One region of the Streptomyces sp. NPDC003077 genome, then DNA from elsewhere that is predicted to be linked to it. Evidence: riboswitches for the same ligand, from Rfam matches in the RefSeq annotation. Region 1 holds a riboswitch; the other holds the start of a gene.

Evidence for each region. Region 1 has a riboswitch for glycine ahead of gcvT (glycine cleavage system aminomethyltransferase GcvT). Riboswitches for the same ligand answer to the same signal wherever they lie in the genome.
Region 2: another riboswitch for glycine. It lies ahead of gcvP (aminomethyl-transferring glycine dehydrogenase); the one in region 1 lies ahead of gcvT (glycine cleavage system aminomethyltransferase GcvT).

What each region holds. Positions count from the first base shown of each region.
Region 1 is NZ_JBEXNM010000052.1:34,186-41,487, forward strand. It holds gene ABZX96_RS27945 (enhanced serine sensitivity protein SseB C-terminal domain-containing protein) at 28-828, opposite strand; gene ABZX96_RS27950 (enhanced serine sensitivity protein SseB) at 886-1,701, opposite strand; gene ABZX96_RS27955 (hypothetical protein) at 1,884-2,948, shown strand; gene ABZX96_RS27960 (AAA family ATPase) at 3,127-3,735, opposite strand; glycine riboswitch at 4,344-4,439, shown strand; gene gcvT (glycine cleavage system aminomethyltransferase GcvT) at 4,579-5,706, shown strand; gene gcvH (glycine cleavage system protein GcvH) at 6,347-6,724, shown strand; gene glyA (serine hydroxymethyltransferase) at 6,780-7,302, shown strand, end outside.
Region 2 is NZ_JBEXNM010000041.1:61,482-68,783, reverse strand. It holds gene ABZX96_RS24755 (MerR family transcriptional regulator) at 1-388, shown strand, start outside; gene ABZX96_RS24750 (DNA polymerase IV) at 528-2,297, shown strand; partial or broken gene ABZX96_RS24745 (PRC-barrel domain-containing protein) at 2,279-2,590, opposite strand; glycine riboswitch at 2,715-2,824, shown strand; gene gcvP (aminomethyl-transferring glycine dehydrogenase) at 3,013-5,898, shown strand; gene ABZX96_RS24735 (DUF5999 family protein) at 6,137-6,343, opposite strand; gene ABZX96_RS24730 (hypothetical protein) at 6,708-7,302, opposite strand, start outside.

The DNA of each region.
Region 1 (7,302 bases):
CGCCGTTCGGCGCGGTGAAGGGCCCGATCAGTACGGCCGCGGGTACCCGTACCCGTACGACGGCGCCGGGGCGGGGGCCGCGCCGGGGCCTCCGTAGGCGTCGCGGTCGAAGAACGGGCGGGCGTTGGCCCGCAGCCACATCGCGACCGGGTCGTAGGCGTCGTTCATCGCGACGGTCGAGACCGGCAGCCCCTCCGGGACCGCGCCGATGGACTGCTGCATCATCAGGCGCGCCGCGTCCACCGCCGGTTGCGAGGTGTCGTACAGATCGAGCCCGATCGCCAGGTACGGGGCGCCGAGGGCGGGCTGCACCCAGGCGCGGCGCAGCGAGCGGACCGGCGGGGTGCGGTGCGCGTTCTGCCCCAGCAGGGCGTAGAAGTGGGGGATCTCGATGGCCGGCTCGCTGATCCGCAGCGGTCCGGCGGGCAGCCGGTCCAAACCGCCGGCGATGCGGCGCAGGTCCAGCCACGGGATGCCGACGCCGCCGCCGGGGGCGTGCGGATTCAGCCACAGGCCCCAGCGGTCGGGGTAGAGGGCGGCGGCGATGTCCCGGCCGCCGACCACGGCGTACGCGCGGTTCCAGCCACTGGCCGCCAGCTCGGGGGCGGAGGTCACGCAGGGCGCGTAGCCGAGCCCGTCGACCTCCATCTTTCCGTACTGCGCGTCGGGCGACCCGGCCTGGCCGTGCCAGAGGAGCATCCAGACCTGGCCGTCCGCGAGCGCCCGCAGCAGCGCCTCGTAGGCGTCGTACCGTCCGGGTGCCACCTGCCGCAGCATCTGCTCGACCTGGTCGCCCGCCGCCGCTTGCCGATGCGCACCCGCGCTCACGTGTCCGTCCCTTCTGTGGGCGGGCGCGTGGAGTGCCCCCGCCGGTCGTTCACCAGCTTACGAGGGGTCCCGCGCGTAGAAGGGGCGGACGCGCTCCAGCATCCAGTCGGCCACCGGGTCGCCCTGGGCGAGATCCAGCATGACGAGTTGGACGGGCCAGGGCACGGGGACGGCGCCGAGCGCGCGGCCGAGCGCGGCCAGCACCACGTCCCGGTCGGCGTCGCCGGGCAGCGGCCCGGCGTGTCCGTCCACCTGCACGCCTATGAAGAGACCCGGCGGCCCGCCCTCGACGCTGGCCAGCGCCCGGCGCGCGGTGCGCACCCCGGGCGCGCCGGAGAACTCCAGCCCGGCCGCCGAGAGGAAATCCACCGGTTCGTCCTGCCAGTCGGGCTGGAACAGCCGCACCCGGCCGCCCATGGCCCCCGGCTGTGGCCCCGTCAGGTCGTCCTCCCACCCCGCGCGGCACAGCGCGGCCACCGCGGGCGGCGGCAGCGGGGCGCCGACGGTGCCCTCCGGATTGACCGCGATGCCGATCAGCGGGGGCAGGCCGCGGGCGAACTCGCGGGCGGGCGCGACCGTGTAGGACATGTGGGGCCCGGCGACCCGCAGGAACTCCTGCTCGGAGCTGAACACGGGGACGTACGCCACCTCGTCGATCTCGACGGTGGGCAGGTCCAGGCCCGCGGCGCCGGGGCCGGCGCTCTCCGGGCCGCCGCCGCGCGGCAGCGGGACCCACACCCGGCTGCGGCCCAGCACCTCCAGGATCCGGCCGGCCGCCTCGGGGCGCCCCACCGAGGCGGCGAGCACCTCCTCCAGTTCGTTCGCGGGCCACGCGAGCCGCGGGATGCCCTGCTCCGTCCCCGTGAATTCCATGTTCATCCGCCCCGTCCGCACTGGTGTACCTGTTCCGAAACCCTAGCGCCGGGCCCGGCCCGGACGCCCCGTACACCCGGATGCGCACGCGACGCGCGCTTGCGGTTGCGGACAGTGACAGTGGCCCGGATGGTTTCACGGGAAAGATCCTGACTTGTCGTCATGTTCCAGAAAGGCAGCTCATGACCATGAACCGGACCGCCCGCACGTTCGTCGGCACCGCCCTCGCCGGCGCGCTCGCGCTCGGCGTCGCGGGTCCCGCCGCCGTCGCCCTCCCCTCCCAGGTCACCCGGGACCAGACCAAAGCGGTCACCGATATCGGCGCGCTCCTGCGGGCCGCCGGGGAACTGTCGAACGCCGCCGGGTCCGGCGCGGACACCGTCCCCCTGGTCAAGAAGGTGAACTCCCGTCTGGACGGCGCGCTGCGCAGCGTGGACCGGGCCGGGAAGTCCGCGCGCAGAGCCGGCGTCCCCGGCCTGCGCTCCGACACCCGGGGGCTGCGCGCCGCGCAGAACGGGCTGCGGCACGGGATCGCCCAGGTCACCGACCGGGCCGATGACGGGACCACGGCGTCCACGCAGAACTGGAAGCCGCTGGGCGAGAAGATCGCCCAGTCGGTGGCCGACATGCTCACCACCACGGGGATCGAGGTCCCGAAGCAGATCCAGAAGGAGCAGGGCGTGGGCACCGCCACCCAGCCGACGCAGACCCAGCCCGCCGAGGCACAGCCCGCCGACACGCAGGCCGCTGACGACCCGTACGCTCCCGAGGCCCCGGCCGCCGAGCAGGCCACCCGCCCGGAGGGCACCGCGGCGGCCCCGGCCACCGCCACCCAGCCCGCGGCCACGCAGCCCGCCGCCGGTTCGACGTTCCCGTCCTCGCGGCTCTTCCCCAAGGCGCCGGGGACCCGTACGACGGACGACACCACCGCTCCGGAGGACCCCGCCTCGGAGGCCGCCCCGAAGACGGCCGGGGACACCGACGCGCCGTACACCGAGCCGGCGGCCACGGCCGCCGACCCGAACGCGGCCACGGCACCCGCGGGCACCAGCACGTCACAGGTCGCCGACCCGTACGCCAGCCCGGACGACTCGTACACCACCCCGCAGACCTCTCCGCAGGCCGACCCCCAGACGAACCCGCAGGACAACGCGTCCGGTCCGCGGGAGGCGACCAAGGAGGAGAAGACCGGCCTGCTCTCCGCGCTCCTCGGCCTGCCGCAGGCCGTTCTGGGCAAGCTCGTGTGAGCCGACGGCCGACCCGCGTGAGCCGACGCCGAACTCGCGTGAGCCGACGCCAAGCTCGCGTGAGCCGACGCCAAGCTCGCGTGAGCCGACGGCCAGGAGGAGCGGCGCCGCCCCGGGCGGGTGGCCGCGCGCCGCTCCGCACGCGCCCGAGCCGCCGCCCGCCGGCGGCTCGCGGGCCTCACCCGAAGGCGACCGACCGCAGCGCCTCCGCCGCCGCGCGGTCCAGCAGGACCACCGAGGTGAACCCGCGCGGCAGCCGGGCCGCCCGCGCGTCCTCCGTCAGGCGGCGGACCGCGCGGCGGTGCCGGGCGAAGGCGTAGCGGGAGACGCCGCGTCCGCGATCCCGCTGGCCGGACAGCGCGACCTCGGGCGGCACGTCCAGCAGCACCAGGTGCAGCCCCCGCCCGCCGCGCCGGGCGCTGCGGGCTATCCAGCGGCGCACCCACGCCAGCGTTCCGCAGTCGTGCACCACGACACTGCCGCCGGAGCGCAGCGCCCGCCGCAGGCCCAGGTAATGGGCGGCGCGCACCAGTGGCCGGTACAGGCCGTACGGCAGGGCGCGCAGCCTGCCCCGGGCCCAGCGCTCGCGCACGTCCTGGGAGTCGATGCGGTGCACCGCCGCGCCGGACGCGTCCGCCGGCGGCACCACCCGGTGCATGAGCGTGCTCTTGCCGCTGCCCGGCAGCCCCGAGACCACGACCAGGTCCCCCGCGGGGAATTGGAGCGCGCGGGCGGTGCGCCGGTCCCGCAGGTCCACGACGTAGGCGCCGCGGCCGGGCCGGACCACCGAGCGCGCGGCGCGCCGGGGCCGGGGCACCGGGCCGGACACCCCCTTCACCCCGACGCCCGGGGGCGACGTGAACCCCCCAACCGTCGCGCATGCGGCTTGCCTTGACACGTGATCGCCCCTCCCCGAACGTTCTGGCCCGTCCCCTACCCGGAGAGTGTAAAGAAAAGGTAATGCGCTGTGGGGGGCAGAGTGCGGGCGGTGCGGGCCGGGACGCCGCGGAACCGGAAGCGGGGACGGGCCGGGCGGGACGCCGCGGAACACGGGAGCGGGGACGGGCGGACGCCGCGGAACACGGGAGCGGAAGCGGTACGAGCGCCGCGGAAACCCAGGAGCCGGAACGGGCCGACGGTACGGAACCCGCAGGAAGAGGACGGTCCGGACGCCACGGAACCCAGGAGCGGGAACGGGCCCGGCGGGGCCTCCGGGCCTCCGGTTCCGGCCGGGACTCCTGCATCCGGCGATCCCGTGCGATGATGTGCGCGCCGTCCGGGTCGTGCGTCCTTGCGCTTCCCGTACGGCCGTTCGTACGCCCGTACGCGTCCCGCGACCGGCACACGCACGCACCACGCACAGCCATACGCACAGCCAACTGCATACCGGCCGCTTGAATCCGCGCGGGAGAGTCCCCGGCCGCCACGGCGGGGCGCCGAAGGAGCAAGTCCTCCCTTGAATCTCTCAGGCCCCTATACCGCGCGGGCGAGGCAGATCTGAAAAGCGGGCCGCAGCGGCGGCTCCACCCAAGGTGCAAACCGGGTCCGGGCACGGACTCCCGGTGAACCTCTCAGGTTCCGATGACAGATGGGGAGACCGTCCCGTCACCCCTGCCCGGAGGCCGGAACCATGACCGAAGCCCCACGTCGTACGGCGCTCGACGCCACCCACCGCGCGCTCGGCGCGACCATGACCGACTTCGCCGGCTGGGACATGCCGCTGCGGTACGGCAGCGAGCGCGAGGAGCACATCGCGGTCCGCACCCGGGCCGGCCTCTTCGACCTGTCCCACATGGGCGAGATCACCGTCACCGGGCCGGGCGCCGCGGACCTGCTGGACCACGCGCTGGTGGGCAACATCGGCGGGGTGGCCGTCGGCCGCGCCCGGTACACCATGATCTGCGACGAGCGCGGCGGCATCCTGGACGACCTGATCGTCTACCGGCTGGCCGACCGGGAGTACATGGTCGTCGCCAACGCCTCCAACGCCCAGGTGGTGCTGGACGCGCTGACCGAGCGGGCCGCCGGTTTCGAGGCCGAGGTACGCGACGACCGGGACGCCTACGCGCTGCTCGCCGTGCAGGGCCCGGAGTCCCCCGGCATCCTCAAGGCGCTCACCGACGCCGACCTGGACGGGCTGAAGTACTACGCCGGCCTGCCCGGCACGGTCGCCGGCGTCCAGGCGCTGATCGCCCGCACCGGCTACACCGGCGAGGACGGCTTCGAGCTGTTCGTCCGGCCCGAGGACGCGCCGGGCCTGTGGGACGCGCTGCTGGCCGCCGGCCGCGACGCGGGCCTGGTGCCGTGCGGCCTGTCCTGCCGGGACACGCTGCGCCTGGAGGCGGGCATGCCGCTGTACGGGCACGAGCTGACCCGCGACACCACGCCCTTCGACGCCGGTCTGGGCCGGGTCGTGAAGTTCGACAAGACCTCGAACAACGGCGCCTTCGTCGGCCGGGCCGCGCTGGAGGAGGCGGCCGAGCGCGCCGCGTCCGCGCCGCCGCGCAAGCTCGTGGGCCTGGTGGCCCAGGGCCGCCGGGTGCCGCGCGCCGGGTTCCCGGTGGTGGCGGCCGACGGCACGGTCATCGGCGAGGTGACCTCGGGTGCCCCGTCCCCCACGCTGGGCAAGCCGATCGCCATCGCCTACGTCGACGCGGCACACGCCGCGCCCGGGACCGAGGGCGTCGCGGTGGACATCCGCGGCAGCCACGAGCCGTACGACGTGGTCGCGCTGCCGTTCTACAAGCGGCAGAAGTGATCCACGGGCGGTCGTTCCCGGTAGCGGAAGCAGTCGTTCCCAGTAACGGGGACAGTCGTTCCCAGTAACGGGGACAGTCGTTCCCGGTAGCGGGAGCGGTCCGCGAGCGGCAGAGGTGATCGCCGAGCGGCGGATGTGATCCGCGGGGGTGAGGCGGTCCGCGCCACGACAGGACGGCCCCTCCGCCCCGGCGGACGGCACGCACCGCCGCTCCGGAACGCCGACGCGTACCGACTGACGCCGACGCGTACCGCGTGACGGTGGCGCGGGACGAGTGACGGTGGCGCGGGACGAGCCCGGGGTGACGGACGAGCCCCGGGTGACCGACACGCCCGGGCCCGGCCCTCGGCACGACCGGCCTCTGTGATGTTCGAAACGGTCACAAGAAGCCGTCGAGCGATCGGATCGGAACTCCACGGCGACCCGAAGTGATCGCCCCTCGTCACCGTCACGCATCCCCCCACCCGCTTCATCCCGCTTTCATGTGGTTTCGCGAGCCGTCGCGGCCTCCCGGCCGCCCGTCTCCCCCTGTCTCCGCACGCCGGACGACCCGCCCGTACCTCCCGAACGTGACGCATTCGCGTCTCACTCCTCAAGACCCCCCGCACCCGCACTGCCACACATCCAGGAGAATCGAGCCATGAACAACCCCCAGCAGCTGCGCTACAGCAAGGAGCACGAGTGGCTGTCGGCCGCCGCGGACGGCGTCTCGACGGTCGGCATCACCGAGCACGCGGCCAACGCGCTCGGCGATGTGGTCTACGTGCAGCTTCCTGAGGTCGGTGACACGGTCACGGCGGGCGAGACCTGCGGTGAGCTGGAGTCGACCAAGTCGGTCAGCGACCTGTACGCACCGGTCAGTGGCGAGGTCACCGAGATCAACGAGGATGTCGTCAACGACCCCTCGCTGGTGAATTCCGCCCCGTTCGAGGGCGGCTGGCTGTTCAAGGTGAAGGTGTCCGGCGAGCCGGACGATCTGCTCACGGCCGACGAGTACACCGCCTTCGCCGCCGGCTGAACCCGCCCGGTCCCGCCCGCCCCTCCGTCCAGGAACCTCCCGCCCAGGAAGTCTGATGTCGCTTCTCAACAGCTCCCTCCACGAGCTCGACCCCGACGTGGCCGCCGCCGTCGACGCCGAGCTCCACCGCCAGCAGTCCACCCTCGAAATGATCGCGTCGGAGAACTTCGCCCCCGTCGCCGTCATGGAGGCCCAGGGCTCGGTCCTCACCAACAAGTACGCCGAGGGCTACCCGGGCCGCCGCTACTACGGCGGCTGCGAGCACGTCGACGTGGTCGAGCGGATCGCCATCGACCGCATCAAGGCGCTCTTCGGCGCCGAGGCCGCCAACGTGCAGCCGCACTCCGGTGCGCAGGCCAACGCCGCCGCGATGTTCGCGCTGCTCAACCCGGGCGACACCATCCTGGGTCTGAACCTCGCGCACGGTGGGCACCTGACCCACGGCATGAAGATCAACTTCTCCGGCAAGCTCTACAACGTGGTCGCCTACCACGTCGACGAGCAGACCAACCTGGTCGACATGGAGGAGGTCGAGCGCCTCGCCAAGGAGCACCGCCCGAAGCTGATCGTCGCCGGCT
Region 2 (7,302 bases), on a different contig from region 1:
CGCGTACGGCTCGGGCACCCAGCGGCTGTACAACTTCCGGGACGTCGTCGTCCTGAAGATCGTCAAGCGGCTGCTGGACACCGGCGTCTCCCTGCAGAACATCCGTACGGCCGTGCAGCACCTCCGCTCGCGGGGGCTGGCGGACCTGGCGCGGATGACCCTGATGAGCGACGGCGCGACCGTGTACGAGTGCACCTCGCCCGACGAGGTCGTCGAACTGCTCCAGGGCGGCCAGGGCGTCTTCGGGATCGCCGTGGGCGTGGTGTGGCGGGACGTGGAGAGCGCCCTGTCGCAGTTGCACGGGGAGCGGGTGGACACCGGGGAGACGCTCGCCGGGCACAACCCGCACGACGAACTCGCGCGGCGGCGCAACAGCCGGGCCCGCTGAGGCGGCGCGGACACCGTCCGTCTCCGCGAAGGAGGCGGGGCTCCGGGAGGAGCCGGGGAACGCTCCCGCGACGCGCTCGCGGGCCCGTCCCGGGCGGTGCGCGGGCCGATTGTCAGTGGCGTGCGGCACCATCGGGTCTGTGAGACGTGCGCCGACGATCCTGCATCTGGACATGGATGCGTTCTACGCCGCCGCGGAGCAGGCGGCGAAGCCGAGCCTGCGGGGAAAACCCGTGGTGGTCGGCGGGCTGGGCGCGCGCGGGGTGGTGGCCACCGCGTCCTATGAGGCGCGGGTCTTCGGGGTGCGATCGGCGATGCCCACCGCCCAGGCGCGCCGGCTGTGCCCCAACGCCGCCTATCTGACGCCGCGCTTCGAGCTGTACCGCCGGGTGAGCGAGGTGGTGATGGAGCTGCTGCGCGGCCTGTCGCCGCTGGTGGAGCCGCTGAGCCTGGACGAGGCGTTCGTCGATCTGGAGGCGGGCGGCGTCGAGGCGGACACCCGGGCCGTGCGGGAGGTGGGTGTGCGGCTGCGGCGGGACATCCGCGAGCACACCGGGCTGACGGGATCGGTGGGGCTGGCCGGGGCCAAGATGCTGGCCAAGATCGCTTCGGAGCAGGCCAAGCCGGACGGCCTGGTGGTCATCGAGCCGGGGACGGAGCAGGCGCTGCTGGGGCCGCTGCCGGTGCGCACGCTCCCCGGTGTGGGGCCGGCGACGGCCGAGGCGCTGCGGCGGGCCGGGATCACCACGGTCGCCGAGACGGCGGAGGCCGGGCAGGACGAGCTGGTGCGGCTGCTGGGCAAGGCGCACGGAGCCGGGCTGTACGCGATGGCCCTGGGGCGGGACGAGCGCCCCGTGGTGGCCGAGCGGGACGCGAAGTCCGTCTCGGTCGAGGACACCTTCGAGGTGGATCTGACCGACCGGACGCGGGTGCGGGCCGAGGTGATGCGGCTGGCGGAGCGGTGCGTACGGCGGTTGCGGGCGGCCGGGCGCTCGGGGAGGACGGTGGTGCTCAAGGTGCGCAACTACGACTTCTCGACGCTGACCAGATCGGAAACGCTGCGCGGGCCGACCGACGACCTCGCCGTCGTCCGGGAGGCGGCGGGCCGGTTGCTGGACACCGTCGACACCACGGGCGGGGTGCGCCTGCTGGGCGTGGGCGTCAGCGGCCTCGCCGACTTCACGCAGGAGGACCTGTTCGCCCAGCTGGCGACCGAGCGGGAGGCTGCGGCGCGGGAGGCGGCGGCGGAGCCGCAGGCCACGGGGACGACGGGGGAGGAGGAAGCACGAGAGGCCGAGGAGCGGCCGAGGCGATGGCTTCCCGGGCTGGACGTGGTGCACGAGGAGCACGGCCCGGGGTGGGTGCAGGGCAGTGGGCTGGGCCGGGTGACCGTACGGTTCGAACAGCCGTGGTCCGGCCCGGGGCGGGTGCGGACGTTCGCGGTCGACGATCCGGCGCTGCGTCCCGGGGAACCGCTGCCGCTGGTCGGCGGGCCGGAGGACGGTCAGTCCTCCATACCGGCGACGTGTCCGAACTCCCGGTCCCCTGAGGAGGGCAGGCCGCAGGAGGCGTCCGGGGCGGCGCCGGTCGCGGGCGCCCCGGGAGCGGCCGGGTCCGGGGAGCCGATACCCGGAGCGGCCGGGTCCGGGGCGGGCGCGGCAGGAGTGATACCCGGGGCGGCGGGCGTGACACCGGGGGTGGCCGAGGACAGGCCGGCGGCGAGCGGGTCCGCGTCCGGGCCCGAGGGGGAGTGCGGGGCGGTGCCGGGGGTGGTCCTGTCCGGGGCCGAAGGCACCTCCTCCGTTCCGGAGGCGGTGTCCGGGGTGGCTTCCTCCCGTCCGGAGGCGGTATTCGGGGCGGTTCCCTCCCGTCCGGAGGCGGTGCCCGGTGTGGAGATGTCCAGCCGGTAGTGGTGGTAGAGCTGGAGCTCCTGCTGGGGGGAGAGGTGGCGGCCCACTCCGAAGTCCGGGGCGTCCCTGATCAGCTTCCGGTCGTAGGGCACGCGCAGGGTGCCGTCGACCAGTTCGCTGGGTTCCAGGGGGACGAACGCGTCGCGGCTGAACAGGCCGGTGCGCACCGCGGCCCACTCCGGTTCGCCGGTGGCGTCGTCCAGGTACACCTCGTCCACGGTGCCGATCTTGGCGCCGTTGCGGTCGAACGCCTTCCGGCCGATCAGGGTCCGGGGGTCGATGTCGGTCTGCACGGTCCCTCCAACGGGTCGGCTGCTGCCCGGGAACTGCCTTGTGACAACCACCAAACGGCACATTTCATGCCTCGGCCACTCGAACGAACTCCCGGAAGCGCGCTGGTAGGCTGGCCCTGGCTGTCGACCCCGTGCGGGAGAGTTCTCGACCACGTGCCTCGGGCGTGTGGGAGAGGACGCCGAAGGAGCAACTCCTCCCCGGAATCTCTCAGGCTCATGTACCGCATGGACGAGGTCACTCTGGAAAGCAGGGCGGGCCACGGAGACGCACGACGCCGGAACCCACCCTCACCGACGGTGAAAGCCTGTCCGTGTGCCGCGGGCCGGTGAAGCTCTCAGGTCGCGATGACAGAGGGGGAGGCCATCCGGGCACCCGCGCCGCGGTGTCCGGCAAGGTCGCGACGACCAGGAGGCCCCCGCAGATGACCACCGACCGCATCTCTTTGACCGCCCTCGAACGCGGTATCCCCTTCGAGGAACGGCACATCGGTCCCGACCGTGAGGCGCGGGCCAAGATGCTCGCGCAGGTCGGCTTCGGATCGCTGGACGAGCTCACCGCCGCCGCCGTCCCGGACGTGATCAAGAGCGCCGAGGCGCTGGGCCTGCCCCAGGGCCGTACGGAGGCGGAGGTCCTCCAGGAGCTGCGGGCGCTCGCGGACCGCAACCAGGTCCTGTCCCCGATGATCGGCCTGGGCTACTACGGCACCTTCACCCCGCCGGTGATCCTGCGCAACGTGATGGAGAACCCCGCCTGGTACACGGCGTACACGCCCTACCAGCCGGAGATCTCGCAGGGCCGCCTGGAGGCGCTGCTCAACTTCCAGACGATGGTCGCCGACCTCACCGGCCTGCCCACCTCGGGCGCCTCGCTGCTGGACGAGGGCACCGCCGCCGCCGAGGCGATGGCGCTCTCCCGCCGGGTGGGGAAGGTCAAGCAGGGCGTCTTCCTGGTGGACGCCGACGCGCTGCCGCAGACCATCGCCGTCATCGAGACCCGGGCCGAACCGACCGGCGTCGAGGTCGTGGTCGCCGACCTGTCCGAGGGCATCCCCGCCGAGGTCGCCGAGCGCGGTGTCTTCGGCGTGCTGCTCCAGTACCCGGGCGCCTCCGGCGCCGTACGGGACCCGCGGCCCGTCATCGAGCAGGCGCACGAGCTGGGCGCGGTCGTCACCGTCGCCGCCGACCTGCTGGCCCTGACGCTGCTCACCTCGCCCGGCGAGCTGGGCGCGGACATCGCGGTCGGTACGACCCAGCGGTTCGGCGTACCGATGGGCTTCGGCGGCCCGCACGCCGGCTACATGGCGGTCCGGGAGAAGTTCGCGCGCAGCCTGCCGGGCCGGCTGGTGGGCGTGTCGGTGGACGCCGACGGCACGCAGGCGTACCGGCTGGCACTCCAGACCCGCGAGCAGCACATCCGCCGCGAGAAGGCCACCAGCAACATCTGCACCGCCCAGGTGCTGCTCGCCGTCATGGCGGGCATGTACGCCGTCTACCACGGCCCGGACGGCCTGAAGACCATCGCCCGCCGCACCCACCGCTACGCCGCGATCCTCGCCGAGGGCCTGCGCGCGGGCGGCGTCGAGCTCGTCCACGACGCGTACTTCGACACCCTGACCGCACGGGTGCCCGGCCGCGCCGGCGAGGTCGTCGCCGCGGCCCGCGAGGCCGGGGTCAACCTGCGGCAGGTCGACGCCGACCTCGTCGGCATCGCCTGCGACGAGACCACCGGGCGCGCGCAACTGTCCGCCGTCTGGGGCGCCTTCGGCGTGCGCGCGGACATCGAGGCGCTGGACGCCGAGGTGGAGGACGCGCTGCCGCGCGAGCTGCTGCGCACCGACGAGTACCTCACGCACCCGGTCTTCCACCAGCACCGCTCCGAGACCGCGATGCTGCGCTACCTGCGCAAGCTCGCCGACCGCGACTACGCGCTGGACCGCGGCATGATCCCGCTGGGCTCCTGCACCATGAAGCTCAACGCCACCACCGAGATGGAGCCGGTCACCTGGCCCGAGTTCGGTCAGCTGCACCCCTTCGCCCCGGTCGAGCAGGCGCAGGGCTACCTGACGCTCATTCAGGAGCTGGAGGAGCGGCTGGCGGCCGTCACCGGCTACGACAAGGTCTCCCTCCAGCCCAACGCCGGCTCCCAGGGCGAGCTCGCGGGCCTGCTGGCCGTCCGCGCGTACCACCGGGCCAACGGTGACGAGGGCCGCACCGTCTGCCTGATCCCGTCCTCCGCCCACGGCACCAACGCCGCCAGCGCCGTCATGGCCGGCATGAAGGTCGTCGTCGTCAAGACCGGCGAGGACGGCGAGGTGGACACCGACGACCTGCGCGCCAAGATCGAGCAGTACCGCGACGAACTGGCGGTGCTGATGGTGACCTACCCCTCCACCCACGGCGTGTTCGAGGCGCACATCACCGAGATCTGCGCGGCCGTGCACGACGCGGGCGGCCAGGTGTACGTGGACGGCGCGAACCTCAACGCGCTGGTCGGCCTCGCCGAGCCGGGCAAGTTCGGCGGCGACGTCTCGCACCTGAACCTGCACAAGACCTTCTGCATCCCGCACGGCGGCGGCGGCCCGGGCGTCGGCCCGGTCGCCGTCCGCGCCCACCTGGCGCCGTACCTCCCCAACCACCCGCTGCAGCCGACGGCGGGCCCGCGCACCGGCGTCGGCCCGATCTCGGCGGCGCCGTGGGGCTCGGCCGGCATCCTGCCGATCTCCTGGGCGTACGTGCGCCTCATGGGCGGCGAGGGCCTCAAGCGCGCCACCCAGACGGCGGTGCTCGGCGCCAACTACATCGCCAAGCGCCTCGAACACCACTACCCGGTGCTCTACACCGGTCCCAACGGGCTGGTCGCGCACGAGTGCATCATCGACGTCCGGCCGCTGACCAAGGCGACCGGCGTGAGCATCGACGACGTGGCCAAGCGGCTCATCGACTACGGCTTCCACGCGCCGACGATGTCCTTCCCGGTCGCCGGGACGCTGATGATCGAGCCCACCGAGAGCGAGGACCTGGCCGAGCTCGACCGGTTCTGCGACGCGATGATCGCCATACGGGCGGAGATCGACAAGGTCGGCTCGGGGGAGTGGGACAAGGACGACAACCCGCTGCGCAACGCCCCCCACACGGCCGCCATGCTCGGTGGCGAGTGGACGCACCCCTACTCCCGCGAGGAGGCGGTGTTCCCGGAGGGCGTCGTGGCGTCGGACAAGTACTGGCCGCCGGTGCGCCGCATCGACGGTGCCTACGGTGACCGCAACCTCGTCTGCGCCTGCCCGCCGCTGGAGGACTACGAGGGCTGACCGCCCCCGCCCATGCGAAGGGCCCTCGGCTTCGCGCCGGGGGCCCTGGGCTTTCTCTGACTGGTGCTGTGCTTCTGGTGTTCAGCCGTTGTGCTTCCGATGCCGGAAGGTCGTCGGTGCGCGCCCGGACGGTCTCCCGCCGGTTCCGCTACGTGGTGCCGGCCCCGTTGGGGCGCTCGGGCCCCTCCGGCTCCGCGTACCGGTCCCGAACCGGGCGCCGGTCACCGCACGCCGCGGCTCAGGCGGCGGTGGCCACCCGGGTCACGTCCAGCGGTCGGTGCGGTGCGATGACCTGCCCGTCCGGCAGGAGCTCACCGGTGTCCTCGAACAGGAGGACGCCGTTGCACAGCAGGCTCCAGCCCTGCTCCGGGTGGTGCGCCACGAGAAGGGCGGCCTCCCGGTCGGTGGAATCTGCTGTCGGGCATGGCGGCTGGTGCTGGCACATGGATGCTGTCTTTCGCTGCGGTGTGATGAGTGTCGTGCTGCGGCTCGATGGACTGGACTTCGTGCTCACGGCCGCTCCCCCGTTTCGAATAGGTCGATACCCAGTGGGACCACCCCGCCCGCGCGGGGACCACACCAGTGTTGCCCTGCCCGCGCGATTCCGCAGGGATTTAGCAGCAGCGGTCCTCACCCGAAGAAGACGCGTCACCCATGCGGGCGGTTGCGCCAAGTGGAGGCCCGGCCCGGCGGGTTGAGCGGCCGGGTGCCGGTCAGGCACGGGCCGCGACGCGCACGACACGGCGCCCCGCGACCGGTGGGGTCGCGGGGCGCGTTTCCGCCGGGGTGGTGCGCCCGGCGCGCGTTCGTCAGGCCGTGGAGCCGAGCAGCGGTGCCGCCGGCGCGAGACGGAGCGTCAGACGGGGCAGCAGATCGGCGACCGGGTGCGTGCGGTGGGCGGCGATGCCGGGCGGCGCCGGGGCGAGCGGCACCAGCAGGTCCCCCGGCGCGGGCAGCCCCTCGGCCCCGTCCGCGGTGATGTCGTGGTGCAGCCACAGCGTCAGCATGTAGAGCTCCGGCACGAACAGCAGACGCGGCTGATAGGGCGCGGGAAGCGACTCGGCCTGGCGCAGCGCACGCTCGGTCGAGGTCACGTACGGACCCTCGCAGAAGTGCGAGAAGGTCCAGCCGTCGGCGGTGAGCATCGCCTCGGCGGCGGCCACCGCCCGTTCGCCGCTGCGGACGATGAACCGCCAGCCGGTGAGCCGGGTGCGGGGCGAGCCGCGGTGGCTGACGTCGTCCAGGACGTCCAGGACGTGGACGGGCAGCGGGCTTTCGGGGCTGAGCGGGCCCTGCTGGGCGCGCAGAGAAGGGGTACGGGCCTCGCTGACGGCCGTGGGGGAACCGAGGGCGGCGAGGATGCTGCGCAGGGCGGGCGCGGGGGCAGGGGAAACATGCAGCGGC